4 linked regions of the Azoarcus sp. KH32C genome follow. The protein of the gene in region 1 interacts with the protein of each later gene in a pairwise test. Links are inferred from orthologs where the notes say so. Each region holds a gene or a part of one and is shown in the gene's direction. Other genes may lie near its edges. The genes, in order: dnaE, AZKH_RS19470, dnaQ and dnaN.

What was found.
Region 2: the proteins of dnaE (region 1) and AZKH_RS19470 interact in binary tests that used the Escherichia coli proteins (3 or more experiments, as listed by UniProt). The link is inferred for Azoarcus sp. KH32C from one-to-one orthologs.
Region 3: the proteins of dnaE (region 1) and dnaQ interact in binary tests that used the Escherichia coli proteins (3 or more experiments, as listed by UniProt). The link is inferred for Azoarcus sp. KH32C from one-to-one orthologs.
Region 4: the proteins of dnaE (region 1) and dnaN interact in binary tests that used the Escherichia coli proteins (3 or more experiments, as listed by UniProt). The link is inferred for Azoarcus sp. KH32C from one-to-one orthologs.

What each region holds. Positions count from the first base shown.
Region 1 is NC_020516.1:1,407,036-1,415,166, forward strand. The notes cover bases 2,501-6,530. They hold dnaE (DNA polymerase III subunit alpha), read left to right. Parts: upstream 2,501-2,835; coding sequence 2,836-6,330; downstream 6,331-6,530. Other genes in these bases: AZKH_RS06305 (hypothetical protein), read left to right, coding at 2,501-2,782; AZKH_RS06315 (peroxiredoxin), read right to left, coding at 6,396-6,530. Outside these bases: AZKH_RS06290 (NADP-dependent malic enzyme), read left to right, coding at 1-1,074; AZKH_RS06295 (DUF2905 domain-containing protein), read left to right, coding at 1,150-1,350; AZKH_RS06300 (quinone oxidoreductase), read left to right, coding at 1,399-2,373; more of AZKH_RS06305, read left to right, coding at 2,396-2,500; more of AZKH_RS06315, read right to left, coding at 6,531-6,995; AZKH_RS06320 (methyl-accepting chemotaxis protein), read left to right, coding at 7,249-8,131. UniProt on the Escherichia coli protein: DNA polymerase III is a complex, multichain enzyme responsible for most of the replicative synthesis in bacteria. This DNA polymerase also exhibits 3' to 5' exonuclease activity. The alpha chain is the DNA polymerase catalytic subunit.
Region 2 is NC_020516.1:4,352,629-4,359,599, reverse strand. The notes cover bases 493-3,362. They hold AZKH_RS19470 (pyridoxal phosphate-dependent aminotransferase), read left to right. Parts: upstream 493-1,283; coding sequence 1,284-2,441; downstream 2,442-3,362. Other genes in these bases: AZKH_RS19460 (nitrogen regulation protein NR(II)), read left to right, coding at 2,749-3,362; AZKH_RS19465 (PP0621 family protein), read left to right, coding at 2,493-2,738; mtnA (S-methyl-5-thioribose-1-phosphate isomerase), read right to left, coding at 493-943. Outside these bases: more of mtnA, read right to left, coding at 1-492; more of AZKH_RS19460, read left to right, coding at 3,363-4,302; AZKH_RS19455 (sigma-54 dependent transcriptional regulator), read left to right, coding at 4,299-5,678; AZKH_RS19450 (hypothetical protein), read right to left, coding at 5,690-6,334; AZKH_RS19445 (TylF/MycF/NovP-related O-methyltransferase), read right to left, coding at 6,643-6,971. UniProt on the Escherichia coli protein: Shows aminotransferase activity with methionine and histidine as substrates, and to a lesser extent also with phenylalanine.
Region 3 is NC_020516.1:2,749,836-2,756,907, forward strand. The notes cover bases 4,102-7,072. They hold dnaQ (DNA polymerase III subunit epsilon), read left to right. Parts: upstream 4,102-5,206; coding sequence 5,207-5,938; downstream 5,939-7,072. Other genes in these bases: AZKH_RS12035 (class I SAM-dependent methyltransferase), read left to right, coding at 4,102-4,689; rnhA (ribonuclease HI), read left to right, coding at 4,702-5,169; AZKH_RS12050 (fused MFS/spermidine synthase), read right to left, coding at 5,946-6,701; mutS (DNA mismatch repair protein MutS), read right to left, coding at 6,698-7,072. Also shown: AZKH_RS12015 (dipeptide ABC transporter ATP-binding protein), read left to right, coding at 1-386; AZKH_RS12020 (transglycosylase SLT domain-containing protein), read right to left, coding at 414-1,772; AZKH_RS12025 (diguanylate cyclase domain-containing protein), read left to right, coding at 2,160-3,128; gloB (hydroxyacylglutathione hydrolase), read right to left, coding at 3,162-3,959; more of AZKH_RS12035, read left to right, coding at 3,952-4,101. UniProt on the Escherichia coli protein: DNA polymerase III is a complex, multichain enzyme responsible for most of the replicative synthesis in bacteria. The epsilon subunit contain the editing function and is a proofreading 3'-5' exonuclease.
Region 4 is NC_020516.1:969-8,020, forward strand. Bases 4-2,954 are described here. They hold dnaN (DNA polymerase III subunit beta), read left to right. Parts: upstream 4-902; coding sequence 903-2,006; downstream 2,007-2,954. Other genes in these bases: dnaA (chromosomal replication initiator protein DnaA), read left to right, coding at 4-787; gyrB (DNA topoisomerase (ATP-hydrolyzing) subunit B), read left to right, coding at 2,092-2,954. Also shown: more of dnaA, read left to right, coding at 1-3; more of gyrB, read left to right, coding at 2,955-4,602; AZKH_RS26605 (DUF262 domain-containing protein), read left to right, coding at 4,835-6,013; AZKH_RS27140 (HEPN domain-containing protein), read left to right, coding at 6,003-6,665. UniProt on the Escherichia coli protein: Confers DNA tethering and processivity to DNA polymerases and other proteins. Acts as a clamp, forming a ring around DNA (a reaction catalyzed by the clamp-loading complex) which diffuses in an ATP-independent manner freely and bidirectionally along dsDNA.

The sequences.
Region 1 (8,131 bases):
GATATGGCGGCCTATGTCGCGAGCCTGTCAGACTTCGTCTACCAGTCCGGCATCGTCATGAAGCCGGTGTTTGCGGCGGCCAAGCGCATCCCCGCTGAAACCAAGCGGGTGCTGTACGCCGAAGGCGAAGATGAGCGCGTGCTGCACGCGGCCCGTGTTGTCATCGAGGAAGGCCTCGCACGTCCGATCCTGATCGGCCGTCCGAGCGTCATCGAGATGCGCATCCAGAAGATCGGCCTGAACCTCGTGCCCGGTCGTGATTTCGACATCATCAACCCTGAGTCGGATCCGCGCTACAAGGAACTGTGGCAGGAATACCATCGCATGCTGTGCCGTGATGGCGTCACGCCGGAACTGGCGAAGGCCAAGATGCGTCGCGACACGACCCTGATCGGCTGCATGGTGCTGCGTCGTGGCGATGCCGATGCGCTGGTCTGCGGCACCTTCGGCACCTACGACTACCACTTCAAGCAGGTCGAGGACGTCATCGGGCTGAAGCCGGGCGCCAAGCTCTTCGCATCGATGAGCCTGCTGCTGCTGCCGAAGCGCACGATCGCGATCACCGATCCGTACCTGAACGAGAACCCGAACGCCGAGGAAGTTGCCGAGATCGCCCGCATGGCGGCCGAGGAACTGCGCCGCTTCGGCATCGAGCCGCGCGTCGCGCTGGTGTCGCATTCCAACTTCGGCAGCTCGCGTTCGGCTTCGGCTCGCAAGATGCGCGAAGCAGCCGAGATCCTGCGCGAGATTGCGCCGGGCCTCGAATGCGACGGCGAAATGCACGGTGACTCGGCGCTGTCGCCCGAGATCCGCGCCAAGGCGAATCCGGACTCGACGCTGATTGGCGAAGCGAACCTCGTCGTGATGCCGAACCTCGACGCGGCCAACATCTCCTTCAACATGATGAAGATGGCCAACAGCGACGGCGTGTCGATCGGCCCGATGCTGCTGGGCGCGCGCCTGCCGGTGCACATCCTGACCCCGTCGGCGACCGTGCGCCGCCTGGTCAATATCACCGCCGTGGCGGTGGTCGATGCCTACGAGCAACGCCTCGCAGCGGGTTCCGCCGCCTGAGTGCGACGCTGAGTGCCGCCGGGCCCTCGGGTCCGGCGGTTGTCGTGCGGAACCTGCGCACGTGAAGATCCGATCATGCAGCATCTGCTGATCATTTTCGGCATCGTATCGATCGCGCTGGGGCTCGCGTGGCCCTGGCTGTCCCGGCTGCCGCTCGGGCATTTGCCGGGCGATATCCACATCGAGCGCGACGGCTTCGAGTTTCATTTTCCGCTCACCAGCTGCCTGCTGGTGTCGGCCGTCGTCAGTCTTCTCATCTGGTTGTTCCGGCGCTGAACCGGCGCATTACAATGACGGTCTCACATCCATCTTGAGGAGACCGGCATGCCGCATGCAATTCGCTTCCACCAGGTTGGCGGCCCAGAAGTCCTGCAATGGGAGTCGGTCGACGTCGGGATGCCTGCGGCGGGTGAGGTGCAGGTCGAGCATCATGCGATCGGGCTGAACTTCATCGATACCTATCACCGCACGGGTTTGTATCCGGTTCCCTTGCCTTCGGGCATCGGCCTCGAAGGCGCCGGGGTCGTCAGCGCGGTGGGGGAGGGTGTGACGGACCTCGTCCCGGGTGACAGGGTCGCCTATGCGGGCGGGCCGATCGGCGCTTACGCCGAGGTGCGCAACATGCCCGCAGATCGGCTAGTGAAGCTGCCGCACGGGATTTCCTTCGATCAGGGCGCGGCGATGATGCTGCAGGGGCTGACGGCGCAGTACCTGCTGCGTCGAACCTATCGCGTACAGCCGGGCGACACCATCCTGATCCACGCCGCGGCAGGTGGAGTCGGTCTGATCGTCTGCCAGTGGGCCAAAGCCCTGGGGGCAACGGTGATCGGCACGGTCGGTTCGGACGAAAAGGCGGCGCTCGCTCAGGCGCATGGTTGCGATCATCCGATTGTCTATACCCGCGAGAAGTTTGCCGAGCGCGTGAAGGAAATCACCGGCGGCGAAGGGGTTGCCGTCGTGTACGACTCCATCGGCAAGGACACCTTCATGGATTCGCTCGCGTGCCTGCGGCCGATGGGCATGATGGTATTGTTCGGTGCGGCGTCGGGGCCGGTGCCGCCGGTCGATCTGGGCATTCTCGCAAAGATGGGGTCACTCTTCTTGACGCGTCCGACGTTATTCACCTATTCGGCAAAGCGTGCCGATCTCGTCGCCATGGCGGACGAACTCTTCGATGTGGTGGGGACGGATCGCGTGAAGATCGAGGTCAACCAGCGCTACGCGCTGCGCGATGCGGCGCAGGCGCACGTCGATCTGGAGGCGCGCCGCACCACCGGTTCGACGATCCTGGTGCCCTGAGCGCAGCTGGAGTGAGGAAAGGATGAAGTCGACGATGTTGCGATCCACGGTGCTATGGCTGATCTTGGCCTTGGCGGGGCTTTCGGCGTTTCCCGCGGCTGCGCAGCCTGCGAGCCGCGTGGCCATGGACCCCGCTCGAACGGCCTCGCTGACGGCGGCCAGTCGGCGTATCGAGGACCGTTTCGTCGCCGATGTCGCCCGTATCGTCGGCACCACGTCCGAACGCGTGCGGCGCGCCATGCCGGACGAACGCCGCATCACGTCGGCCGCGTCCCGCCTGATCTCGGCACTCGAAGTCGATCTCGGCACTACGCTCACGCCGGAGCAGCAGGCAGAAATTCTCGAGGCGGATCAAGCCCGTAAGCTCTCGCTGGCCAAGGCGCGCGAGGCCGCCATCGGAACCCAGTAAAGGGCTGCCGAAATCCGGTTGGGTCCGACGGGGCATCGGGTAAAATTCTGCCCATGAACGCCCCACACCAGCCTCGCTTCGTCCACCTCCGTCTCCACTCCGAATACTCGATCTCCGACGGCATCGTCCAGGTCGATCAGGCCATCGCCAAGGCCGCGGCCGACGGGATGCCGGCACTCGGTATTTCCGATCTGGCCAACCTTTTCGGGATGGTCAAGCTTTACAAGGGTGCGCGGGGCAAGGGCATCAAGCCGGTGATCGGTGTCGATGCCTGGATCACGAACGAGGTCGAGCGCGACAAGCCTTTCCGGGTCCTGCTGATCTGCCGCAACCGCAAGGGCTACGGGCAGATGTGCGAGCTGCTGACCCGCGCCTACCTCGACAACAAGTACCGTAGTCGCGCCGAAATGCGCCGCGAGTGGTTTGCCGACGGCGGCGCGTCGGACCTGCTTTGTCTGTCGGGCGCGATGCGCGGCGAGATCGGGCAGGCGCTGATGAATGGCAACACGGAACTCGCCGACCGCCTGGCCTCCGAATGGGCGGCGTTGTTCCCGGGGGGGTTCTATATCGAGCTGCAGCGGGCCGGCCATCCCGGCACGGAAGCCTATGTGCGACAGGCGGTGCTGCTCGCCGCTCGGCTCGGTCTGCCGGTCGTCGCCACGCACCCGGTCCAGTTCTTGAAGCCCGAAGACTTCAAGGCCCACGAGGCCCGCGTGTGCATCGCGCAGGGTTACGTGCTGGCCGACAAGCGCCGCCCGCAGGATTTCACGCCCGAGCAGTACTTCAAGAGCCAGGACGAGATGTGCGAGCTCTTCGCCGACATCCCCGAGGCGCTCGAGAACTCGGTCGAGATCGCCCGTCGCTGCTCGTTGACCGTGCAACTCGGCAAGAACTTCCTGCCGCAGTTCCCGACGCCCGAAGGCATGACGCTCGATGATTTCCTCGTCGCGGAGGCGAAGGCCGGGCTGGAGGTCCGCCTGCAGGAACTCTACCCGGACGAAGCCGAGCGCGAGCGGCAACGCCCGACCTACGAGGCGCGGCTCAAGTTCGAGACCGACACCATCATCCAGATGGGCTTTCCGGGCTACTTTCTGATCGTTGCGGACTTCATCAACTGGGGCAAGCAGAACGGCGTCCCGGTCGGTCCGGGCCGGGGTTCAGGGGCGGGCTCGCTCGTCGCGTATTCGCTGCGTATTACCGACCTCGATCCGCTCGCGTACGCGCTGCTGTTCGAACGCTTCCTGAACCCGGAGCGGGTGTCGATGCCCGACTTCGACATCGACTTCTGCCAGGACAACCGCTACCGCGTCATCGAGTACGTGCGCGAGCGCTACGGCAAGGACGCCGTCTCGCAGATCGCGACCTTCGGTACGATGGCTTCGAAGGCCGTCGTGCGCGACGTCGGCCGCGTGCTCGATCTGCCTTACGGCTTGTGCGACCGCCTCTCCAAGCTGATTCCGATTGAAGGCGCGAAGCCCGTCTCGCTCGCCAAGGCCTACGAGATGGAGTCGCAGATCGGCGAGATGATGCACGATGGCAACGACGGTGAATCGGTGCAGGAGCTGTGGAAGCTCGCCGAGCCGCTCGAAGGTCTGTCGCGCAACGTCGGCATGCACGCCGGCGGCGTGCTGATCGCGCCGGGCAAGCTGACCGACTTCTGCCCGCTCTACATCGCCGACGGCGAAGACGCGACTCCGGTGTCGCAGTTCGACAAGGACGACGTCGAAGCGGTCGGCCTCGTGAAGTTCGACTTCCTCGGCCTGCGAAACCTCACCATCATCGAGCTCGCCATCGAGTACGTCGAGCGCCTCACGGGCGAGAAACCCAACCTCGCCGCGCTGCCCTTCACCGATCCGGCCGCCTACCAGATCCTGAAGGAAGCGAACACCACCGCGATCTTCCAGGTGGAATCGGACGGGATGAAGAAGCTGCTGAAGAAGCTCGCTCCCGACCGCTTCGAGGACATCATCGCGGTGCTTGCGCTCTACCGCCCGGGCCCGCTCGGCTCCGGCATGGTCGACGACTTCATCCTGCGGAAGAAGGGCCAGCAGGAGATCGACTACTTCCACCCTGACCTGAAAGCCTGTCTCGAGCCGACCTACGGCGTGATCGTGTATCAGGAACAGGTGATGCAGATCTCGCAGATCATCGGCGGCTACACCCTCGGCGGCGCCGACATGCTGCGCCGCGCGATGGGCAAGAAGAAGCCCGAGGAGATGGCCAAGCACCGCGAGACCATCGCCGACGGTGCCAAGCAGAAGGGCTACGACCCGGCGCTCGCCGAACAGCTCTTCGACCTGATGACGAAGTTCGCGGAATACGGCTTCAACAAGTCGCACACCGCCGCCTACGCCGTCGTCACCTACCACACTGCCTGGCTCAAGGCCCACCACTGCGCGGCCTTCATGGCCGCAACCATGTCGGCGGACTTGGACAACACCGACACGATCAAGATCTTCTTCGAAGACTCGATCGCCAATGGTCTGACGATCCTGCCGCCCGACGTGAACGCTTCCGACTTCCGCTTCGTGCCGACCGACCGCAAGACGATCCGCTACGGCCTTGGTGCGGTAAAAGGCGTCGGCGAGCCCGCGGTGCGCTCGATCCTTGCTGCGCGTGCGGAAGCGGGTCCGTTCAAGGATCTCTTCGATTTCTGCGCGCGCGTCGATCGCCGCGCCGTCAACCGCCGCGTCATCGAGGCACTGATCCGTGCCGGCGCGTTCGATCTGATCGAGCCCAGCGGCAACAGGGATCGCGCGCGTCTGATCGCGACCGTCAGCCTCGCGATGGAAGCGGCCGAGCAGGCAGCAGCGAACGCGATGCAAGGCGGCCTGTTCGACATGGTCCCGGAAGCCGCCGGGGCCGCGCCCCAATATGTCGCCGCCCGCCCGTGGACGGAACGCGAGCGCCTGAAGGAAGAGAAGACCGCCATCGGCTTCTTCCTGTCCGGCCATCCGTTCAACTCATTCAAGAAAGAAGTGCGTCGTTTCATCCGCCGTTCGCTGGCGGAGATCGAGCCGTCCCGCGATCTGGTGATGATGGCGGGCGTCGTGACGGATGTGCGCATCAAGATGACGGCGCGCGGAAAGATGGCTTTCGTCATCCTCGACGACGGCAGTCAGGTGCGCGAAGTCTCGGTATTCTCCGAGAACTACGACAACCAGCGCGGGAAGATCGTCACCGACGAAGTGTTGGTCGTCGAAGGCAAGGTCAGCAACGACGATTTCACCGGCGGCTATCGGATCATCGCCGACAAGCTGCTGACGCTGGGCGAAGCTCGGTCGCGCTTTGCCAAGGCGCTGCAGATCAGCGTCAATGGCGAGGTCCGCGCGGCCGGCGGCCCGCTCGCCGCGGCCGATCGACTGCAGGCGCTGCTCGCCCCGTACCGCGATGGCGGATGCCCGATTCGCGTGCGCTACCGCAACGAGGAGGCCGAAGCCGAGTTGCCCCTGGGCGACGGCTGGAAGGTCAGGCTGGAGGATGCGCTGCTCGACAGCCTGCGCGAGTGGTTGCAGCCCGAGTCGGTCGACATCCTCTATCCGAACTGAGGCCGCAAAAGGAAAGGGCCGCCACCCTTGCGGGCGCGGCCCTTGTTCGGCGTATCGACTGCCGATTACAACGCTTCGGCGTGCTGCGCCAGGTATTCGGCGACGCCGCTGGTGCTTGCCTTCATGCCGGCCTTGCCCTTGTTCCAGCCGGCCGGGCAGACTTCGCCGTGCTCTTCGGTGAATTGCAGGGCGTCGACCATGCGGATCATTTCGTCGATGTTGCGGCCGAGCGGCAGGTCGTTGACGACCTGGTGGCGCACGACGCCGTTCTTGTCGATCAGGAACGAACCGCGGAAGGCGACGCCGCCTTCGGCTTCGACGTCATAGGCACGGCAGATTTCGTGCTTGATGTCGGCGACCAGCGCGTATTGAACCTGGCCGATCCCGCCGTTGTTGACCGGCGTGTTCTTCCAAGCGAGGTGGGTGAATTGGCTGTCGATCGACACGCCCAGCACTTCCACGCCGCGCTTCTTGAATTCCTCGAGACGGTGATCGAAGGCGATCAGCTCGGACGGGCATACGAAAGTGAAGTCGAGCGGATAGAAGAAGACCACCGCATATTTGCCCTTCGTGTACTCCGAGAAAGTGATGTCCTTGATTTCATTGTTGCCGAGCACTGCGGTCGCGGTGAAATCGGGGGCTTTCTTGCCAACGAGAACGGCCATTTTCAGAGTCTCCTGGGTGGTTTGAATGACACGATGATTATGTTGCCGACAATGTCTCCCCGTAAATTGGCTTTTCACCATCGGGTCAATAGGAATTTGCTATTGCTCTCTTGCGAGGAATTGACACCCTTTTTTCCTTGATTTCCGCCCTTGCTAAACTTTCCGAGTCCGTTACCGTAGTAACCGGGTAAGAATGCCCTGCGGCCGTCATCCTGACAGACGGCTGCAGCGGACAGAACAGGACTTGGCTGCGATGATGCAACGACTAAAGAATTCGCCGATCTGGGTGCGCCTGATTTTGGCCATCGGGAGCCTTCTGATTGCCGTCGGTACCACCCTGGTGGTTTGGGTCTCGGCGGAGCAGGAGCGAATGGCAATCAGCCAGTCCCATGATTTCGCCGAAACCATCAACCAGATGACGATGGCCACGCTGGTGTTCATGAAGAGCACCAAGACGATGAAGAAGCGGGCGATCTACCTGGACCAGGTGAAGAAGTCCTCCGGCCTCACCGACATGCGCGTCGTTCGGGCAGAACCAGTCATCAACCAGTTTGGCGATGGGGACGAGGACGAGATGAACGTCGGTCCCGACGAGAAAGCGGCTATCGAGAGCGGTCAGCCTTTCTTCGAAGTGCGGGAGGATCCCGCGAAAGGCAAGATCCTCAAGGCCGTCTTCCCGCATACCAACCGCAAGAGCTACCTCGGCAAGGACTGTACCGAGTGCCATGACGAGCCGCCCGAGGGCGTCGTGCTCGGCGCCGTGACGATGGAAGTGTCGCTCAACAGCATGACGGCGGCGGTGTCGGCTGCGCGCACGAAACTCATAGGCGGCACGATCGCGGCGCTCGGGTTGATGATCGTGCTGATCTTCCTGTTCCTACAGGCCGTCGTGGCCCGTCCCTTGGCCGTGCTTTCGAGCCGGCTGCGGGACATCGCCGACGGCGAGGGCGATCTGACGCAGCGATTGCCGGTTGCCGCACTGGACGAAGTGGGCCAGGCAGCGACCTACTTCAACCGCATGATGGAAAAGCTGCAGGGCGTGATCCGGAAGATTGCCGCCTCTGCCGACCAGGTATCCGGTGCGGCGAGCGACCTGCAGCGCGGCACGATGGAAATTCGCGCCGGCGCAGGCGAGC
Region 2 (6,971 bases), 2.9 Mb from region 1 along the record:
TTTCGGGCGCGAGGCGCAGCATGCGCAATGCACCGTCCTCGGCGAGACCGAGCACCGAGCACACTTCGCCCGCGCCGCGATCCTCGATCGGGATCGCCGCACCGTCGGGACACCCGAAATCGACCGTCGAGAAAGGCGCCGCGATGTAGAAGGGCACGCCGTGCTCGCGCGCCGCGAGCGCCTTCAGATAGGTGCCGACCTTGTTCGCCGAGTCGCCGTTCGCCGCCACTCGGTCCGCGCCCGTGATCACGACATCGACCTCACCGCGCGCGAGCAGTATCCCGGCCGCGTTGTCGGCAATGAGGCGCAGCGGCACGCCTGCTTCGCGCAACTCCCACGCGGTGAGCAAGCCCTGGTTGCGAGGCCGCGTTTCGCTGACCCACACCTCGACCGCGAGCCCGCGCACCTGCGCTTCATACACCGGCGCGAGCGCCGTGCCGGCGCCGCAGGTCGCGAGCCAGCCGGCGTTGCAGTGGGTCATCACGCGCAGCGGACGGTCGAGTCCGGCAGCGAGGCCTTTGAGAATCTCGTAGCCGTGTCCGCCGATCGCGGCGCACATCCCGGCATCGCCCTCGCGGATCGCTTCAGCCTCGCGCCAGGCGGCCTCGACGCGCTCGGAGGGATCGAGCGGGCGCAACCGGCCGGCCATCTGCCCAAGCGCCCAATGCAGGTTCACTGCGGTCGGACGCGTCGCGCCGAGAATCTCCAGCGAGCGCTCGAGCCGCGCGTCGCTCGCATCCCTCATCAGCGCGATCGCAACGCCAAAGGCCGCCGTGGCGCCGATCAGCGGAGCTCCGCGGACCTGCATCGCATGGATCGCGACGGCGACCTCGTCGAGCGTCGTCAACCGGCGCACTTCGCAACGGTGCGGCAATAGAGTTTGGTCAAGAATAACGACGGCGTCCCCGTCGCGCTTGATCGTGGGAATAGGCTGAGTAAACATGGGGCTATTCTATCCCGAGACCAACCGCCCTATCCGCACGCAAGTGCCGTGGCCTTCCTCTTCCGGGCTGTCCGTGAGCGCCGGGCCGCGACTGTCCGTGGGGGAAACAAGGCGACGCATGTTTGAGCCCGCAGGGCGAGTTTGCGTCGCCGCCCCCGCGGACTGGCTCGGGCCGGGAAGCCGAAGGCCGCGAGCGCCTGCCCGGAAGAGGAAGGACGCGGCACAAGGCGCCGAGCGGAGGCTTCGACAATCCTGCATTGTCTTGAAATACCGGCGCCATTGGTCATCAACCGGACCCTCTGCGAGAATGTTCGGCATCAACTCGACCCCGCCCGCAGCCATGCCCCAATTCCCCGCCCCCATCGAATCCCGCCTGCCCAACGTCGGCACCACGATCTTCACCGTGATGTCGCGTCTCGCGCAGCAATGCGGCGCGATCAACCTGTCCCAGGGCTTCCCGGATTTCAACGCCGAGGACTTCCTCTTCGAGCGCGTCTCGCACTGGATGCGGGCCGGATTCAACCAATACGCCCCGATGGGCGGCGTCGCGCCGCTGCGTGAAGCGATCGCACGCAAGGTCTCCGCCCTGTATGGCACGGAATACGACCCCGAAACCGAAATCACCGTCACCGCCGGCGCGACGCAGGCGCTGCTCACCGCCGTCGCGGCGCTGGTGCATCCGGGCGACGAAGTCATCGTGTTCGAGCCGGTATACGACTCCTACGCCCCCGCAGTCGAACTGCAGGGCGGCCGCGTCGTGCGCATGCAACTGACGGCACCGGACTACCGCCCGGACTGGGACGCGGTCGCCGCCGCGATCACGCCGCGCACGCGCATGATCATGATCAACAGCCCGCACAACCCGACCGCGACGGTATGGACCGCGGACGACATGGCGCGGCTCGCGGCGCTTACCCGCGACACCGGCATCGTGATCGTCTCTGACGAAGTCTACGAGCACATCGTCTTCGACGGCCTGCGCCACGAAAGCTGCGCGCGCCACCCGGAGCTTGCCGCCCGCAGCGTCATCGTGTCGAGCTTCGGCAAGACCTATCACATCACCGGCTGGAAAGTCGGTTACGTCGTCGCCCCGCGCGAGCTGATGGCCGAATTTCGCAAGGTGCATCAGTTCAACGTCTTCACCGTGAATACGCCGGTGCAATACGCGCTCGCCGATTACATGGCCGATGCGTCGCGCCACGAGAGGCTGGCGGCCTTCTACCAGGCCAAGCGCGATTTCTTCCGTGACGCATTGACCGGATCCCGCTTCGAGCTGTTGCCCTCGCGCGGCACCTATTTTCAGCTCGCGCGCTACGGCGCGATCTCCGACGAAGCCGATACCGCCTTCGTGCAGCGGCTCACGCGCGACGTCGGCGTCGCGGCCATTCCGGTCTCCGCCTTCTTCGCCGACGGGCGCGACGAGCGCGTGATCCGCTTCTGCTTCGCGAAGAACGAAGCCACGCTCGCCGCGGCCTGCGAGCGCTTGCGCCGGGTCTGACGGACCCCATGCTAAACTCGTCCCGCCGATATTCCTGCCGAATCTCCTGCCGTGCGTAATCTGCTGATTTTCATTCTGATTCTGGTCGCCATCTGGTGGGTCCGCCGCATCGTCAGCCGATCCGATGACTCCGCGCACCGCGGTGGCGGTGGCGCACGTCGGCGCGATGCTGATGACGTCGAACGGATGGTCGGCTGCGCCCACTGCGGTGTGCATGTGCCCGAGAGCGAATGCGTGCGTGACGGCGAGACCTTCTATTGCAGCGAGGAGCACCGCCGCCTGGGCGCGCGGCGGTAGGCGATAGCCAATGGGCCTGCTGGTCGATGGCTTCGACGCCGCACGCTGGGTACCGCTGCGCTACCTGAATCTTTTCCGGCTGATCATCGCCGGCCTGTTCCTCGTCGCCGGGCTCGAACTGAATCTCGGCGCCGACGCGCCCCGCGTCTTCAAGGGCGCCGCGATTGCCTATATCGCGGCCGTCCTCGCCCTCGGTTTCCCGGACGCGGCGCGACGACTCGGACTCGATCGCCTCATCACGCTGCAGGTCGTGATCGACATCGTGCTGCTCGGCCTGATCATGTGGGCGAGCGGTGGCTACGCGAGCGGCATGCCCGTGCTGATGATGGTGATCCTCGCCGGCGCCGGTCTCGTGGCCCAGGAGCGGATGGTCCTGTTCTACGCCGCGCTGGCGACCGTGACCGTGCTCGCCGAAAACGTCTGGCGTCTGCTCACCAACAGCAAGCCGGCCGACTTCCTGCAGGTCGGAATCCTGTGCACCGGCTTCTTCGGCATCGCGATCACCGCCCGCCTGTTGGCGCGGCGCGCGAAAGCGAACGAATCTCTGGCGGTCCAGCGCGGTGAAGCGCTCGCCAAGCAGCAGGCCGTCAACGAGCGCATCATCCGTGACATGCAGGACGGCGTCGTCGTGCTCGACAGCGACGGCCGCGTTCTGCAGGCCAATCCGCGCGCCGCCGAATTGCTTGGCGTGTCCTCGCTCGAAGGTCTGCGCCTGGCTGACCTCGACGAGAGCCTGGCGGACGTGCGCGGGGAATGCGGCCCGGAGGGCAGGCTCCTGCGCGCCGGCCCCGCGGGGAAGCTGCTGCGTTGCCGGGCGATCGGTGCTCATTGCGACGAGCGCACGGACGGCACCGAAATCCTTGTGTATCTCACGGACTACGAGGAGATCCAGATCCAGATCCAGCAGCTGAAGCTCGCCGCCCTGGGGCGCCTCACGGCCAGCATGGCCCACGAGATCCGCAACCCGCTGTCAGCCGTCACCCAGGCCGCCGAACTGCTGACCGAGGAAAAGCGCGGCGAAGTGCAGGTGCGCCTCATCCGGATCATCAACGACAATGCGCGACGCATCGAACGCATGATCCGCGACGTGCTCGCTCTTGGCCGGCGCGACGAATTGTTGCCGGAAGCGCTGCGTCTGGCTGCATTCATATCCGGATTGATCGACGAACGTGCAATGGGCGGTGATACGGAGCGCGACATCTACCGCATCGACATCCCGCCCGACGAAACGCTGGCCGTCGACCGCGCCCATCTGCACCAGATCCTCGACAACCTGATCGCGAACGCGCGCCGCTACTGTTCGGGACAAGCCGGTTCGGTGAGGATCTTCGTTGCGACGGAGAGCGGGGGGCGCACGGCGCTGCACGTCGTCGACGACGGTCCGGGCATCCCGGAAGCCGATCGCATGCGGATCTTCGAGCCTTTCTTTACCACGCATCCGAAGGGGACCGGCCTGGGCCTGTATATCGCGCGCGAACTTGCCGAAGCCAACGGCGCCGCCCTCGAATTGTTGGACAATGCCCCGGGTGCGCATTTCGTACTGACCGGACGGAGCCAGCCATGACGCAACCCGAACGACGCAATCGCCCGAGGGGGATCGATGTACTGGTCGTGGACGACGAAGAAGACATCCGCGAAGTGCTCGAACTCTCGCTGCTGCGCATGGGGCTCGCCTGCGATACCGCCGGGACCGTTGCCGATGCCCGCCGGCTGCTGGACGAAAAGCCCTACCGGCTGTGCCTCACCGACATGCGCCTGCCGGATGGCGATGGACTGGAACTGGTTGCCCACATCCAGTCGCACATTCCCGGGCTTCCTGTGGCCGTGATTACCGCATTCGGCAGCATCGAGACGGCAATCCGCGCCCTCAAGTGTGGCGCATTCGATTTCGTGACCAAGCCGGTCGAACTCAAGGCGCTGCGCGAAATCGTCAGTCACGCATTGAACGTGCAGAGCGCGCCGGGCTTGGGAGAAAACGCCGGCGGCCGCAGTCTGATCGGGCGCTCCGCCGCGCTCGAGCAACTGCGTAGCCAGATATCGAAGCTCGCGCGCAACCAGGCGCCCGTCTTCATCCTCGGCGAATCCGGTACCGGCAAGGAAGTCATCGCCCGCCTGATTCACGAGTCCGGGCCGCGTGCGAATGCCCCCTTCGTTCCGGTCAATTGCGGCGCCATCGCACCTGAACTGATGGAAAGCGAGTTCTTCGGACATCGCAAGGGGAGCTTCACTGGCGCCGTATCCGACAAGGACGGCCTTTTCCAGGCTGCACGGGGCGGCACGCTGTTCCTCGACGAAGTCGCCGACCTGCCCTTGGCGATGCAGGTGAAGCTCCTGCGCGCGATTCAGGAGCGAGCGGTACGACCCGTTGGCGCCCACGCCGAAGAACCGGTGGATGTCCGCATCCTGTCTGCCTCCCATCGCGACCTCGGGCAATTGGTCGCCGAAGGCAAGTTTCGTCAGGACCTCTACTTCCGCATCAACGTCATCACCTTGCGTGTGCCGCCGCTACGCGAGCGGCCGGAGGACATCCCCGAGCTGGCGGAGCACATCCTTGCCCGACTCGCTGAGCGCGAGGGTGGCGCTCCGCGGCGGCTGACCCGTGAAGCAAGCCAACTGCTGGCACAGCATTCCTTTGCCGGCAACGTTCGCGAGCTGGAAAATTTGCTCGAAAGAGCCTGCGCGCTGTGTGACGGTGACGAGATCACTGGCCCCGATCTCAGTCTCCATCCGACAGAGGGGCTAGCGCAGCCCTTAGTCTTCTTCAATGCAAGCGGCGATGTTCATGACGATGTTGCGGAGAGCGATTCGGACAGCGACGAACGCGCGCTGGTGCTGCGCATGCTCGATGAGACGCGCTGGAACCGCAGCGAGGCAGCGCGTCGGCTTGGGATGACGCTCAGACAGTTGCGGTACCGGTTGCAGAAGTGGGGGATGGAGTAGCCCTCGACCGGCTACTTCACCGGTGCGATACCAACAAGCGAGCCTGTTTTCAAGTCAAGGATTGCGCGTGCCTCGCCGGCGCGACCGATTACGGGGACCGTAAGCGTGCTCGTTTGAGCGGTCGTATCCGACTCCGGGCTTTGCTGCATTTGATTGAATCTCGGTACGCCTTCAGCCAATGGCGCATAGCCTCCCGCTAGGAACGCCGTCGGTGGAGCTTCGTCGAATCCCCCAACTGTTGAGACCGCTTCGAGTTGTGCTGCGAGCGAAGGCTTGACGAACACTGGACGGGGACCATTCGACCAGGCTGGAACTGCTGTGACCTCGTTTGGAACGGTGCCGATGACGTCTTGAGATGTGATCGCGAAAAAGCGGTCATAGACAAAAGCGAGGTAAATCGGGCGTTGAATTGAAAGGGTCCACGCTCCGTAGGCAAACAGCGAAAGCTGAAGTACGAGTATCAATACAAGGTCAAATCGCAGTTCCTTTTTTCCCTTCCTGTCGGGACGAAAGAGAATGGCTGTCAGGATGGGGCCGACGACGAACGTGATCCCGATGACCCAGATCAGGATGGACGTTCCGCCTTGAACGCTTAGAAGTCCGCCGGGATACCAATGGGTGAGGACCCAGAAGGCAAGCCCGCCAACAAGTGCCACGCTGAACGCGGTGTGAGTCAGAATTGTCCGAAAGCGCGCGGAACGAGGCAGAATCGAAGGCATAGTAGGAATGTGACTGCTTGAGTCTATAAACAAGACAAAGGGGACTGCCTGGGCAGGCGGGCCGGGTGATATGCGCCAAGCCTGTCCGAATAAGTTGAGTTTCGCACCATTTTTTTTCGCGGGCTGACTAACATGAATTCCCCGCTTAATGGCTGAGCGGCATGCGTTGCGAAGATTCAAGCAGCCCGAGGTAAACGTGGATATCCCCTTGCCTCTTGTTTCGCCCGATATTTGACTCCAAACCATCAGCGCTTAATCAGCATCCCCTGGCCGGTGGGGTAAGGGATGACCCGATAGTTGCGCTCTTCAAACCACTTGTCTTCAACCTGCTTCTGATGGCGATAAATTCCCGACCACTCATAGTCGTCCAGAACGACAACACCGCCGCTGACTACTCTATGAAAGAGGTGCTCCAGTGCAGCTATTTCCCCGTCGGCATTGTTCAGATCAATGTGAAGAAATGCAATCTGTTCAGGGATGCCGTCCGAAAAACAATCCGGAATAAGCCCCTTGATTAGCCTAACTTGCTTGTAGTCTACGAATCGGTCCTGGACAAGTTCGTAAAATCCCTCCC
Region 3 (7,072 bases), 1.3 Mb from region 1 along the record:
TGCAGAGCGAATTGGGCCTCGCCTACCTGTTCATCACCCACAACCTCGGCGTGGTGAGCTGGCTCGCTCACGATGTCGCGGTGATGTATCTGGGCCGCATCGTGGAGCGTGGTCCGGTCGATGCGGTCCTCGGGGCCCCGGCGCATCCCTACACGAGTGCGCTGCTCGCTGCCGTGCCGAATATCGAGCGTGACCAGCCGATTACAGCATCTGGCGCTTCGCGCACGGGGGGCGGGGCCGAAGACCTTCCGTCACCCCTCAGGCCGCCGGCCGGTTGCCATTTTAATCCGCGCTGCCCGCGCGCAACCGATATCTGCCGCAAGCAGTATCCGGACGAAACGCAACACGGGCCGGGGCGCGTGGTGCGTTGTCACTGGCCTGAGTAGGCGGAGCGCGATCAGCGCTCCCGGCTGTTAATGCTTGGTCTTCTTTTGCGGCTGGGGTGACTGCTTACCGCCCTTCGCGGCCTTCGGCGCGGCGGCGGCATGAGACCCGCTTTTCGCAGTGGACGCGGCCTTGCCGTTTGCGGCGTGAGCTGTCGAGTGCTTCGAAGTCTCGGCCTTGCCGGGTTTCTTGGTACTCGCGCCCTTGGCCCCGCCCTTCGCGGGTTTCTCCGGTGCCGGCGGGGGAAGGGTGCTGCGATCGGTTGCCATCGCTCGCGGGATGAGGCGTGCTGCGGCGAGGGCTCCAGCAGCCTCGACGCCCTCCGGGACGAGGAGCGTATAGCCGGCGCTGACGCGGCTCCGGGCATCGAGGCCATTGATTTGCTGCAGCTCACCCAGAGAAAGCCCAGCATTTCGCGCGACGGACGCCAACGTTTCGCCGCGCTGCAGTTCGTGCGTACGCCACTTCTTGCCTGAAGCTTCGTGTTCGGCGAGGCGCAACTGGAATCTTTCTGCACGATCGACCGGAATCACGAGACGCTCGGCCTGGGCGATCGCCGGGCGATTGTGGCTCGGGTTGAGCGCCATGAATTCGTCGAGCGGCATCTCCGCGTACTTGGCCGCGGTCGCCAGATCGATCCCTCCCGGGGTTTCGATGCGCACGAAATGCTGGGTATTCGGGACGTAGGGCAGCTCGAAGTGGAACAGCTCCGGGCGCGCAACGATGTTCTTGAGGGCCTGCAGCTTGGGCACGTAGTTGCGCGTTTCTTCGGGCATTCGCAGGCTGGTGTAGTCCGTCGGCAGACCTTCGTTCTGGTTGCGCTGCACGGCCCGCGCCACGGCGCCTTCGCCCCAGTTGTACGAGGCCAGCGCGAGATGCCAGTCGCCGTGCATTTCGTAGATGGTCTGCAGGTAATCGAGCGCCGCATTGGTCGAGGCGACCACGTCGCGCCGCTCGTCGACCCACTTGTCCTGCACGAGGTTGTAGTTGCGCCCCGTAGACGGGATGAACTGCCACAGCCCCGACGCCTTCGCGCGCGAGTAGGCCATCGGGTTGTAACTGCTTTCCACCATCGGTAGCAGCGCCAGTTCGGTGGGAAGGCCGCGCCGTTCGAGTTCGGCAACGATGTAGTAGAGATAGCGGCCGCCCCGTTCGAACACCTTCTTGAGGAAGCCCGGACGGTTCAGGTAGAAGGCTTGCTGCTCGGCGACCAGGTCGGTATCGAGGTCGGTCATACCGAAGCCTCGCCGGATGCGGTCCCAGATGTCGTTCGCTTCGCGGGTGAGGTCCAGGGTGAGGACGCGGGGCGTCGGATCGCGCAGTTCCAGCGCTTGGTACTGGGAGGCGGAGATGCCTTCGGCGCTACGGGAGGCGGACGGTAGCCGCAAGCCGCCAATTTCCTGAGATGTCGATATTTCAGGGGACGGGGCGAGGGGCGTCGGCTCAAGCGCCTGATCATCATCGGCGTGCGCCAATGAAGTGAATTGGGCAAGCGCCGAGAGAATCATCATCAACAGGAATCGTGCGAGAGATCCCGACATGAATCCGGTGCTCGTTCGAGAAAAGACGTGGACTCTATGGCAGGCGGGGGGGAGCGTCAAACCCGATTTGCAGGTCTTCGCAAAGTCCTGCGTCTCTTGCCCGCGCAAACCATCGGCATGCTTCGTCGTCGTTCATTTCCATAGACGTTCAAAACGAACGGAAATTCGCGACACCGGGAGACTAAGTTGATAGGATTGCGGGGTTTTGATCAACGGGTTAGCGTTGCGCCGCCGATGAAGGCTCTGATCATCGAAGATACCGTCACGAGTGCCACCCTGGTCTGCCATTCGCTCGGCAGGATGGGGCTGGAGACCGTGCACGCGCGCGACGGACTGGCGGGGATCGAATCCTTCAAGCGGGAACGGCCTGATCTTGTACTGCTCGACATCGTAATGCCCGGCATGGACGGGTTCGAGGTCGCGCAGCGGATCCGTCAGCTCGAGAAGGATGGTGAATGGACACCCATCATCTTCCTTTCGGCCCGGACGAGTGACGAAGACCTCGAGCGCGGCATCGCCGTGGGCGGCGACGACTATCTGGCCAAGCCGGTTTCCGAGGCGGTACTGAAGGCCAAGGTCCGAGCCATGCAGCGGATTGCGCAGATGCGGTACTCGCTGCTGGTGCTGACCAGGAAGCTGGACGAGGCCAATCGCGAACTCACTCGCATCTCCTCGTTCGACGGACTGACGGGGATCGCGAACCGGCGCACTTTCGATTCGACGCTGCTGCGCGAATGGCGTCGCAGCGCACGTGTCGGTTCGCCGCTGTCGCTGCTCGTCATCGATGTCGATTGTTTCAAGCAGTTTAACGACGCATACGGACATCAGGTCGGCGACGAGTGCCTGAAGGCAGTCGCGCGCTCGCTGTCCTGCAGCACCCGGCGCCCGGCCGATCTCGTTGCCCGCTATGGCGGCGAGGAATTCGCCGCGGTCCTTCCCGATACCGATCAGGAGGGCGCTGAAAGCGTCGCGGAGGCGATGCGCAGGAGTATCGAGGAACTCGCAATCACGCATCGCCATTCTTCCGCGGCGCCCGTCGTCACGATCAGTGTCGGCATCGCGACGACGACGCCTGATCGCGCCGACGACGGTGGTTTCGTGAGCCTGCTCAAGTGCGCTGACCAAGCGCTTTACGGTGCGAAGCGCAATGGCCGCAACCGGTGGAATGCCACCGTCTGCGGCGACCTCGTGACGCCGGCCTAGCCGTTTCCTCGGCCTGACGCGCTTTGCCGATGCTCAGAACACATCCTTCCATGCCCGAAGGGCAGCGAAGCATTCGCCGGCGTTGTGCGGTCGGGTGCCGGCATGCGCGCTAACGGCCCGCAGGACCCCGTCGACATGCGTCCGCAGGAAGGGGTTGATCTCGCGCTCGCGTTCGATCGTCGTCGGCAGCGTGGGGCGGCCGGCAGCGCGCAGAAGCTCGCATTCCTTCCGGACGCGCTCGCGTTCGGCATTCTCGGGCTCCGACTGCCGGGCAAAATCGAGGTTGGCGAGCGTGTATTCGTGCGCGCAGTACACACGGGTTTCTCCAGGAAGGCGTGCAAGTCGTTGCAGCGACTCATGGAGTTGGGAGGCCGTGCCGCCGAGCAGGCGCCCGCAGCCGCCGCTGAACAGCGTATCACCCGGAAACAGGATCCACGGTGCGAGATAGGCAATATGCGTGGCGGTGTGCCCAGGAACTTCGAGCACATCGAAGCGGATGTCGAGGGCTTCGAGGGCGATCTGGTCGCCCTCGCGCACAGGGTGCGTAACAAAGGGAATATTCCCGTCTGCGGGCCCGTATACGGCCGGAGCGTGCCGTTGCACCAGCTCAGCAACGCCCCCAATGTGGTCGGCATGATGGTGGGTGATCAGGATCGCGTCGAGACGCAGCCCATGCTGGCGCAGGGCAGCGTCGACGACGTCGGCATCGCCGGGATCGACGACCGCTGCGGCGCCATCGCGGCGCAGCAGCCAGATGTAGTTATCGCGGAATGCGGGAAGAGGGATAATGTCGCAGCTGCGGATTTTGGGGTGCTGATTTTTCATGACCATCCTCAGTCTTTCTGACTGGCTTGAATGCCCGCAGGGACAATACCTGCTGCAGTGGGAGCAAGCCAAGTTCGATTTGATGGTATCCGACATCTTCGGCTACAACGCGGTCCAGATCGGCTTGCCGCAGCACGACTTTTTGCGCAGCAACCGGATCCCGTTCAGGTTGGCGTGCGCGCAGTCCGGTCGGTGCGGCATCATCGCGGACCCCGATGCGCTACCGTTCGCTACGGCGAGTGTCGATCTCGTGCTACTGCCCCACGTCCTCGAATTTTCGCAGAGGCCTCACCACGTGCTGCGCGAGGTCGAGCGGGTGCTGGTTCCCGAGGGCAGCGTCATCATCAGCGGATTCAATCCCTTCAGCCTTTGGGGACTGCGTCGGCTGATTGCACGCGGACGAGGGCATTTCCCGTGGTGCGGACAGTATCTGTCCGTCCGGCGCGCGAAGGATTGGCTGGCGCTGCTCGGATTCGAGACGCAGGGCGGTAGCTTCGGCTGCTACGCGCCACCGTTCACTCATGCGACCTCGCTCGAGCAGTGGCGGTTCATGGACAAAGCAGGGGATCGTTGGTGGCCGATCTGCGGCGGTGCCTACATCCTTCAAGGGATCAAGCGGGTGCAGGGCATGCGGCTGATCACCCCGAACTGGCGCGACAGTCGCGCCACGACCAAGCGGCTTTCGCCGGTTGCCCAGCGCGGCCGCGAAGTGCACGGTATACAAAAGACGGAATAGCGGAACAGCTCAATGGAAGAACAGGAAAAGGTAGAGATATTCACCGACGGTGCGTGCAGCGGCAATCCGGGCCCGGGCGGTTGGGGGGCAATCCTGCGCAGCGGACCGCACGAGAAGGAGATCTGGGGCGGCGAGCCGCAGACGACGAACAACCGCATGGAACTCCTTGCGGTGATCCGTGCGCTCGAACTGCTCAAGCGTCCGGTTGCAGCGCGCGTGCATACCGATAGCCAGTACGTGCAGAAAGGGATCTCCGAGTGGATCCACGGCTGGAAAGCCCGCGGCTGGAAGACGGCGGCACGCGAGCCGGTCAAGAATGCCGACCTCTGGCGTGAACTCGACGCCGCCGCGAGCCGCCACAAGGTGTCGTGGATCTGGGTACGAGGCCATGCAGGGCACGTCGAGAACGAGCGCGCGGATGCACTGGCGCGCCGAGGTGTCGAAGCGGTGCGCGCCCGTGGCGCGGCAGTCCATGGGTGAGGGCCGCAAGGCCTGAATCGTCAGAAAGGAATTTCCAGTGAGACAGATTGTTCTCGATACCGAAACCACCGGCCTCGATTGGCGCAACGGCGATCGCGTCATCGAAATCGGTTGCGTGGAACTGCTCAACCGTAACCTGACCGGGCGTCACTATCACGTCTACATCAACCCGGAGCGGGGCATCGACGCCGAGGCGATTGCCGTTCACGGGATCACCGAGGAGTTCCTTGCGGACAAGCCGAAATTCCGGGACATCGTCGAAGAGTTCATCGACTTCGTCCGCGATTCGGAGCTCGTGATCCACAACGCGAGCTTCGACGTCGGCTTCCTGAATCACGAACTTTCGCTGTTGGCGAAGGAGCGGCTCGATACGCTGTGCGGCGGCGTGATCGATACGCTCAAGATGGCGAAGGAGCAGAACCCGGGGAAGAAGGCCTCACTGGATGCCCTGTGCGATCGCTACCAGATCGATAACGCGTCGCGGACGCTGCACGGGGCGCTCCTCGATGCGGAGCTCCTGGCCGACGTCTATCTGGCGATGACGCGCGGTCAGGAGAGCCTGATCATGAGCCTGGACGACGAGCCGGCAGGGATGGGCGGGCTGGGGGATGGCGGCGCGCTCGTGGACCGTCCGCCGCTCATCGTGCTACGGCCGTCGGACGAAGAATTGGCCGAGCACGAGCGGGTGCTGCAGGACATCGCGAAGGCGACGAAGGGGCTTTGCCTGTGGATACCGCCCGCGCCGCCGGTCGAAGCGCCCGCCGGCTGAGTGGCGGTCAGAGGATCAGGCGGCCGCCCGGCAGGCTGCCGGCCTGTTCCAACCGCGTGACGGTCTGCCTGAGATCGAGCTCCGTCAGTTCCTTGAGTTTATGGGCGCGGTCGCGCAGTTCCGCGAGGGGGAGTTCGATCCGGTCGCCTTGCACGGCGAGCGCCACGACGTTTCCACTGTCGCAGGACGGGAAGGCGATCGCGCGATCTTCGAAGGCCGTGATGATGCGTTCGACGCTGGCGCGAAAGCCCCGCGAACGGCCGAAGAGGTTCACGGACATCAAACCCCGCTCGGACAGGCAGGAGCGCGCCGCCGCATAGAACGGGGCCGTATCGAGCCCGCCCGCGCGTGCGTTGCGATCGAAGCCATCGACCAGGATCAGGTCGAATTTCCGGTTCGTTTCCGTGACGTAGCGGACGCCGTCTCCGACGTGGATCGCGAGCCGTTCGTCCTCGTCCGGCAGCTTGAAGAACTGCCGTGCGGCGGCGACCACCCGCGGTTCGATCTCGACGACCTGCATGTGGGTCCGCGGGCAGTGGCGGTGAATGAAGCGCGTCAGCGACGCGGCGCCGAGGCCGATCACGAGGGCCGTCCGGGGCCATTCGTCGGTATCGTGCAGCAGCAGGCCCGCCATCATCTCGCGCGTGTAGGCGAGCTCCAGCGCGTATGGGCGCCGGATGCGCATCGCGCCCTGAATCCACTCCGAGCCGAAGTGCAGATAACGGACGCCGCCGTCTTCGCTGATATCGATCGGCGTGCTCATGACGCCATCCGCTTCAGGCTGTACAGGTGCTCAAGCGCCTCGCGCGGGCTCAGGCTGTCCGGGTCGATGCCGGCGAGCGCCGTGAGCACCGGGTGGGAGAGCTTCTCGTCCTCGGGCTCGGGCAAGGCGGCGAACAGATCCGGCTGCGGTCCGGCGCCGACTTCGCGGTTTTCGAGGGCGCGGAGGCGGCGCTTGGCGTCGCGGATCACAGCGCCGGGAATACCCGCAAGCGCGGCCACTTCGATCCCGTAGCTCTGGCTCGCCGGGCCCTCCTCGAGCGCATGCAGGAACACGATCCGATGCGCGTGTTCGACGGCATCGAGGTGGACGTTCGCGCATTCCGGATAGTCGCCGTTGAGCCGGGTCAGCTC
Region 4 (7,052 bases), 1.4 Mb from region 1 along the record:
CTACGCCGACGTCGTGCGCGCCTACCAGCAGAAGAGCTTCGACGCCTTCAAGCGCTACTACCGCTCGCTCGACCTCCTGCTGATCGACGACATCCAGTTCTTCAACAACAAGAACCGGACGCAGGAAGAGTTCTTCCACGCCTTCAACGCGCTGACCGAGGCGAGGAAGCAGATCGTCATCACCTGCGACACCTACCCGAAGGACATCCAGGGCCTCGAAGACCGCCTGATCTCGCGCTTCGACTGGGGCCTGACGGTGCAGATCGAACCGCCCGAGCTCGAGATGCGCGTCGCGATCCTGCAGAAGAAGGCCGAGGCGCTGCGCGTCGACCTGCACGACGATGTCGCCTTCCTGATCGCGAAGAACCTGCGCTCGAACGTGCGCGAGCTCGAAGGCGCGCTCAACAAGGTCGTCGCCTTCGCGCGCTTCCACGGCCGCGGCATCTCGCTCGAAGTCGCGAAGGAGGCGCTGAAGGACCTCCTCAACGCGCACAACCGCCAGCTCACGATCGAACACATCCAGAAGACGGTCGCCGACTACTACAAGATCAAGATCGCCGACATGCACTCGAAGAAGCGCACGCGCGTGATCGCCCGTCCGCGCCAGGTCGCGATGTGGCTCGCGAAGGAACTCACGCCGATGTCGCTGCCGGCGATCGGCGAAGCCTTCGGCGGACGCGATCACACGACGGTGCTGCACGCCTGCCGCACGATCACCGAGCTGCGCCTCGGCGATCACCAGCTCAACCACGACGTGCACGTCCTCACGCAGGTCCTGCGCGGATGAGCCTGCGAGCTGCGATGCGCCCTGCCTCTGCCTATCTCTCCCCTATTTGTAGACAGCACCTCCTGCACGCGCCGTCCGCGCAACCCGTATAACCCACTCGGAAGACTCTGACGCCATGCTTCTGCTCAACACCAACCGCGACGCGATCCTTGCACCGCTGCAGTCGGTCGCCGGCATTGTCGAAAAGCGCCACACCCTGCCGATCCTGTCGAACGTGCTGATCGAGAAGCGGGGCGACCAGCTCACGATGCTTGCGACGGATATCGAGATCCAGATCCGCACGACGACGGGCGGGCACATCGGTGGCGAGGATGCTTCGATCACGGTTGCGGCGAAGAAGCTGCAGGACATCCTGCGCGCGCTGCCCGCCGGCGAAGTGACGCTGACGCTCGACGACAAGCGCCTGACGGTCAAGGCCGGCCGCAGCCGCTTCGCGCTGCAGACCCTGCCCGCCGCGGACTACCCGCGCATGAACCTGCCCGAAGCCGAGGCGACGCGCTTCACGGTGAGCCAGAAGCAGTTCAAGCGCCAGCTCGCGCAGGTCGCCTACGCGATGGCCCAGCAGGACATCCGCTACTACCTCAACGGCCTGCTGCTGATCGTCGCCGGCACGGAACTCCGGATGGTCGCGACCGACGGCCACCGCCTCGCCTTCGCTGCGAGCGCCCTGCCCGTCGAACTGGCACGCGCCGAAGCGATCCTGCCGCGCAAGACCGTGATGGAACTCGCGCGCCAGCTCGCCGACACCGAAGACCCGGTCGAAGTGATCCTCGCCGGCAACCAGGTCGTGTTCCGCTTCGGCCCGATCGAGCTGGTGTCGAAACTCATCGACGGCAAGTTCCCCGACTACGAGCGCGTGATCCCGCAGAACCATCCGAAGATGATCACCTTCGAACGCGCGCCGCTCCTCGCGACGCTGTCGCGCGTCGCGATCCTGACCAACGACAAGTTCCGCGGCGTGCGCCTCGTGCTCGGCGACGGCAGCCTGAAGATCGCCAGCACCAACGCCGAACAGGAAGAAGCCCAGGAAGAGCTCGAAGTCGATTACCACGGCGATCCGCTCGACATCGGCTTCAACGTCACCTACCTGCTCGACGTGCTCAACAACACCCATGAAGACCATATCGAATGGCGCTTCAACGACGGCAATTCGAGCGCGCTGGTGACGCTCCCGGGCAACGACCAATTCAAGTACGTGGTCATGCCGATGCGAATCTGACGCCGGCCGGCGCACCGCCGGCTGTGTGCCCTCCGCCCCGGGCCCTCCCGGGGCGTGTTCTTTGATGAATCACCCGAGATAGACGATGTCCGAACCGCAAAACCTGCCTCAGTCCGCCCCTGTCCCCGCCGCCGGCTCCGGCGCCTACGACGAATCGAGCATCCAGCAGCTCGAAGGTCTGGAAGCCGTGCGCAAGCGTCCCGGCATGTACATCGGCGACACCTCCGACGGCACCGGCCTGCACCACATGGTGTTCGAGGTCGTCGACAACTCGATCGACGAGGCGCTGGCCGGCCACTGCGACGACATCGTCATCACCATCCACCCCGACAACTCGATCTCCGTGTCCGACAACGGCCGCGGCATCCCGGTCGGCGTGAAGATGGACGACAAGCACGAGCCCAAGCGCTCGGCCGCTGAAATCGTGATGTGCGTGCTGCACGCCGGCGGCAAGTTCAACCAGAACAGCTACAAGGTGTCCGGCGGCCTGCACGGCGTCGGCGTCTCGTGCGTGAACGCGCTATCGAAGTGGCTGCGCCTGACGGTGCGCCGCGACGGCAAGAAGCACTTCATGGAGTTCCACCGCGGCGTGCCGCAGGATCGCGTGATCGACGTCGTCGACGGCATCGAGGTGAGCCCGCTGAAGGTCCTCGGCGAGACGAGCAAGCGCGGCACCGAGGTGCATTACCTCGCCGACGAGGAAATCTTCGGCACCATCGAATACCACTACGACATCCTCGCAAAGCGCCTGCGCGAGCTTTCGTTCCTCAACAACGGCGTCAAGATCCGCCTCATCGACCAGCGCTTCGGCAAGGAGGAGGACTTCGCCTTCGCCGGCGGCGTGAAGGGCTTCGTCGAATACATCAACCGCACCAAGAGCGTGCTGCATCCGACCGTGTTCTACGCCGAAGGCACCACGCGCATCCCGACCGGCCACGGCCACGACGCCGAGCTGGGCGTCGAGGTCGCGATGCAGTGGAACGACAGCTACGCCGAACAGGTGCTGTGCTACACCAACAACATCCCGCAGGCCGACGGCGGCACCCACCTCACGGGGCTGCGCGCTGCGATGACGCGGGTCATCAACAAGTACATCGAAGAACACGAGATCGCCAAGAAGGCTAAGGTCGACATCACCGGCGACGACATGCGCGAAGGCCTCGCCTGCGTGTTGTCGGTGAAGATGCCTGACCCGAAGTTCGCGAGCCAGACCAAGATGAAGCTGGTCTCCAGCGAAGCGCGCCCCGCCGTCGAGGAAGTCGTCGCCAACAAGCTCACCGACTTCCTGCAGGAAAACCCGATCGACGCGAAGACCATCTGCGCGAAGATCGTCGAAGCCGCCCGCGCCCGCGACGCCGCCCGCAAGGCGCGCGAGATGACGCGCCGCAAGGGCCTGCTCGACGGCGTTGGCCTGCCCGGCAAGCTCGCCGACTGCCAGGAGAAGGATCCCGCGCTGTGCGAAATCTACCTCGTCGAGGGTGACTCCGCAGGCGGCTCCGCCAAGCAGGGCCGCGACCGCAAGTTCCAGGCGATCCTGCCGCTGAAGGGCAAGATCCTCAACGTCGAGAAGGCGCGCTTCGACAAGCTGCTGCAGAGCCAGGAAATCGCGACGATGATCACCGCGCTCGGCACCGGCATCGGCAAGGAAGACTACAAGCCGGAAAAACTGCGCTACCACCGCATCATCATCATGACCGACGCGGACGTCGACGGCGCCCACATCCGCACGCTGCTGCTGACCTTCTTCTACCGTCAGATGCCCGAGCTCGTCGAGCGCGGCCACATCTACATCGCCCAGCCGCCGCTCTACAAGATCAAGCACGGCAAGACCGAGCTCTACATCAAGGACGACAACGAGCTCAACCAGCACATGCTGAAGCTCGCCCTCGACGGCGCGACGCTGATCCCGCGCGAAGGCGCCGCCCCGATCGGCGACGAAACCCTCGGCGGCCTCGCGCGCAGCTACCTGCTCGCCGAAGCCGTCATCAACCGCCTCGCCGGCTACATCGATCCCGCCGTGTTGCACGCAATGCTCGCCCACGACATCGAGGTCAGCCTCGACGACGAAGCCGCCGCCAACGCGAGCATCGAACGCATCCAGCCGCATCTCCCCGACGACGTGCGCCTGCGCGCCGAATACCACGACGAAACGGAAACCTGGCAGCTCGCGATCGAGCGCATGCACCACGGCAACCGCAAGCTCGGCTGGCTCGACGACCCCTTCGTCCGCTCCGGCGATTACCGCAGCATCCGCACCGCGAGTGCCGCCATCGCCGACCTGATGGGCCCCGGCGCCACCATCCGCCGCGGCGAAAAGAGCCAGGCCGTCACCCGCTTCGCCGAAGCCATCCGCTGGCTACTCAACGAAGTCGAACGCGGCCTGACCAAGCAGCGCTATAAGGGTCTCGGCGAGATGAACCCCGAGCAGCTGTGGGAAACCACGATGGACCCCGTTGTGCGTCGGCTACTGAGGGTGCAGATCGATGACGCGATTGCTGCGGATGAGATCTTTACGACGTTGATGGGGGATGACGTCGAGCCACGGCGGGCGTTTATTGAGGGGAATGCGTTGTATGCGAGGAATATTGACGTTTGATTTTTCTTGCATAGGACACGAGACAGGATTCGTGTCGCATTAGGAAAAAGGGCTCCGTTTGGAGCCCTTTTGCATTTCGCGGCTACTCACTGTCTGAAGTTCTTTCTCTACTGCCGACGACTGCCCATAGGGAACGCGAAAACATGCTCAAGTAGTTCGACATCCCCAAAGACGCGTTTTGTCGTTTACCATGCAACTCCAATGCAATGTAATTTCCGCTCGGGGGAAGCTTATGACAAAAGACAAGCATGACGACTTCTCGCAGGAGATCCTGTTCGCTGATGAAGAGGGTAAGTCTGCCGCAGAATGGACTCATCTACCACCAGAGCGAGAGTTCTTCGCAAGTCCATATGATCCTCCTGTCAAGACGCTCGTTGCCGAGATCCGCGAGAAGGAGCTTATGGCGCGCCCCACCTTCCAGCGAAATGCTGTTTGGGATAGACGGCGGAAGAGCAAATTTGTCGAATCAATACTGTTGAACATTCCAATTCCCAATCTCTTCTTTGCCGAAGATGATGATGGGACGAAGGTCGTCGTCGATGGTCAGCAGAGACTTCTAGCCTTGAAGGATTACGTTGAGAATTCCTTTCCGTTGAATGGCTTGGACGTTTTGCATGAGCTTAACGGCAGACGATTCGCCGACCTGACAGAGCGCCAACAGCGAATTATCAACAACCGAACCCTTCGTTGTTTAGTGATATCGGCAAAGAGCGACTCAGAAATCCGATTCGAGGTCTTTGAGCGACTAAATACCGGAGGACTACCTCTCAACGCACAAGAAGTTAGACACTGCGTATTCCGTGGAGCTCTAAATGATTTGCTCCATGAGCTTGCCAAACATCCCTCATGGCTTGCCTTGCTTGGGAAGGAAGAACCTGATAATCGAATGAACGACTGCGAACTGATACTTCGCTTCTTTGCCATCCGGGATGCACTTCCAAATTATTCCCCGCCACTGAAAACACTGCTCAATTCCTATATGAAAGCTCACCGGAACCCGAGCCAACAGGAATTGACCGAGATGTGTAACTCTTTTTTGGCAGCCGTCGATGCGGTATCGCGTGCTTTTCCGGGCCATCCATTCAGGCGCGCGCAACACAACGACAAGGGCGGAACTGAATGGGATAATTCACTAAATCGCGCTGTTTTCGACGTCCAGATGATCGTAATGGAAGGCGCTAATCCGAATTGGATCGAGACTCATTCCACCGAAATTGAGGCTCAGTTCATCGAACTCTGTGTGAACGATCAACGATTTAGTGATTGTGTTAGCAGAGCTACTGCCGACAAGACTCGAATGGAGTACAGGCTTTTTAAGTGGAACGAATCACTTAAGAATCTTGGAGCCCAATTGCCATATTCAGCAAGAATTCCTTTGGCTCCGACAATGGAAATTGGCGATGCCGAGTAATTCCTTGGAGGATTTCCGCTTCCGAATGGAAGAGGTGTCCTCCCTCTTGAATTCCGCCCAAGGATCGCAGGATCCTCGAAATGCCTCAATGTACGCCAAATGCGCGATAGTGCTAGCCTGTGCTGCACTCGAGCGGTATATGAATGATGTTCTTGAGGAATTCTGCAGCAGTTTTAATGAACAATCATGGCAAGAACTTAGCCAAGGGCGGCAGCGTTACCTGCTGCGGCACATCGCACTCAAGATGGAGGAACGGGCAACGGCGTTTACCCGCCGGAACCAAGTTGAGGCGTCCGACTGTGACGCGCTAATCCGATTCGTTCGTTGCTGTGGAAGCGCCGTCGAGAATCCATCAAATTGGTCCTACTTCTCTGATTTTGGGATATTCGGGGAAGGAACGAGCGCACCAGACAGAATCGATGCTGTTGTGCGCGCTTTTGATTCAAACGGGCGCAGCTTGTACGGATTTATGGAAGCGTGTGGGGAGGACCGCCGCCGCGTACTTTCAGGACTGCAACAATTGGTGGAGGCTAGGCACGCAGCCGCCCATGCACTTAAGGGGACGACGCCGCCGGGCCCCGAAGACGGCATTGAGTGGGTTCGATCTGCCGTCGTCGTCGCGGAGTGTGTGGATAGATTCCTCGACCTCTAGGATCTATGAGGAAAAAAAGGGCATCGTCGTCACGTCAGCGAGCACTGTCAGCATCGCCATGCAAATACCCGAAGCCGCTCGTTGCGGCAAGTCGCCCGCGGTTTTGTTGATGCATCAACGTCCACCTCGAAATACCCGACCAAGCGCACTCATTTGGCGCTCAATGCGTCCCGTTATCCCAACGCTGGTGCAAGTAACAGTTCCACGAAAATGCCGAGACAGCACATAGCATTGTTTTAATTTCCTTTTTCGCCCCAGGTAACAAAGGCCCGTAACTTGCGTGACTTCCCCCGAGCGTCGATTGCCGCAATCGTGTAATCCCCAGATGCTCCCGAACCAACACCTTGCGGTCATCGCTCGTTCAGGACGTCTTTCCGCCTGAGCCGA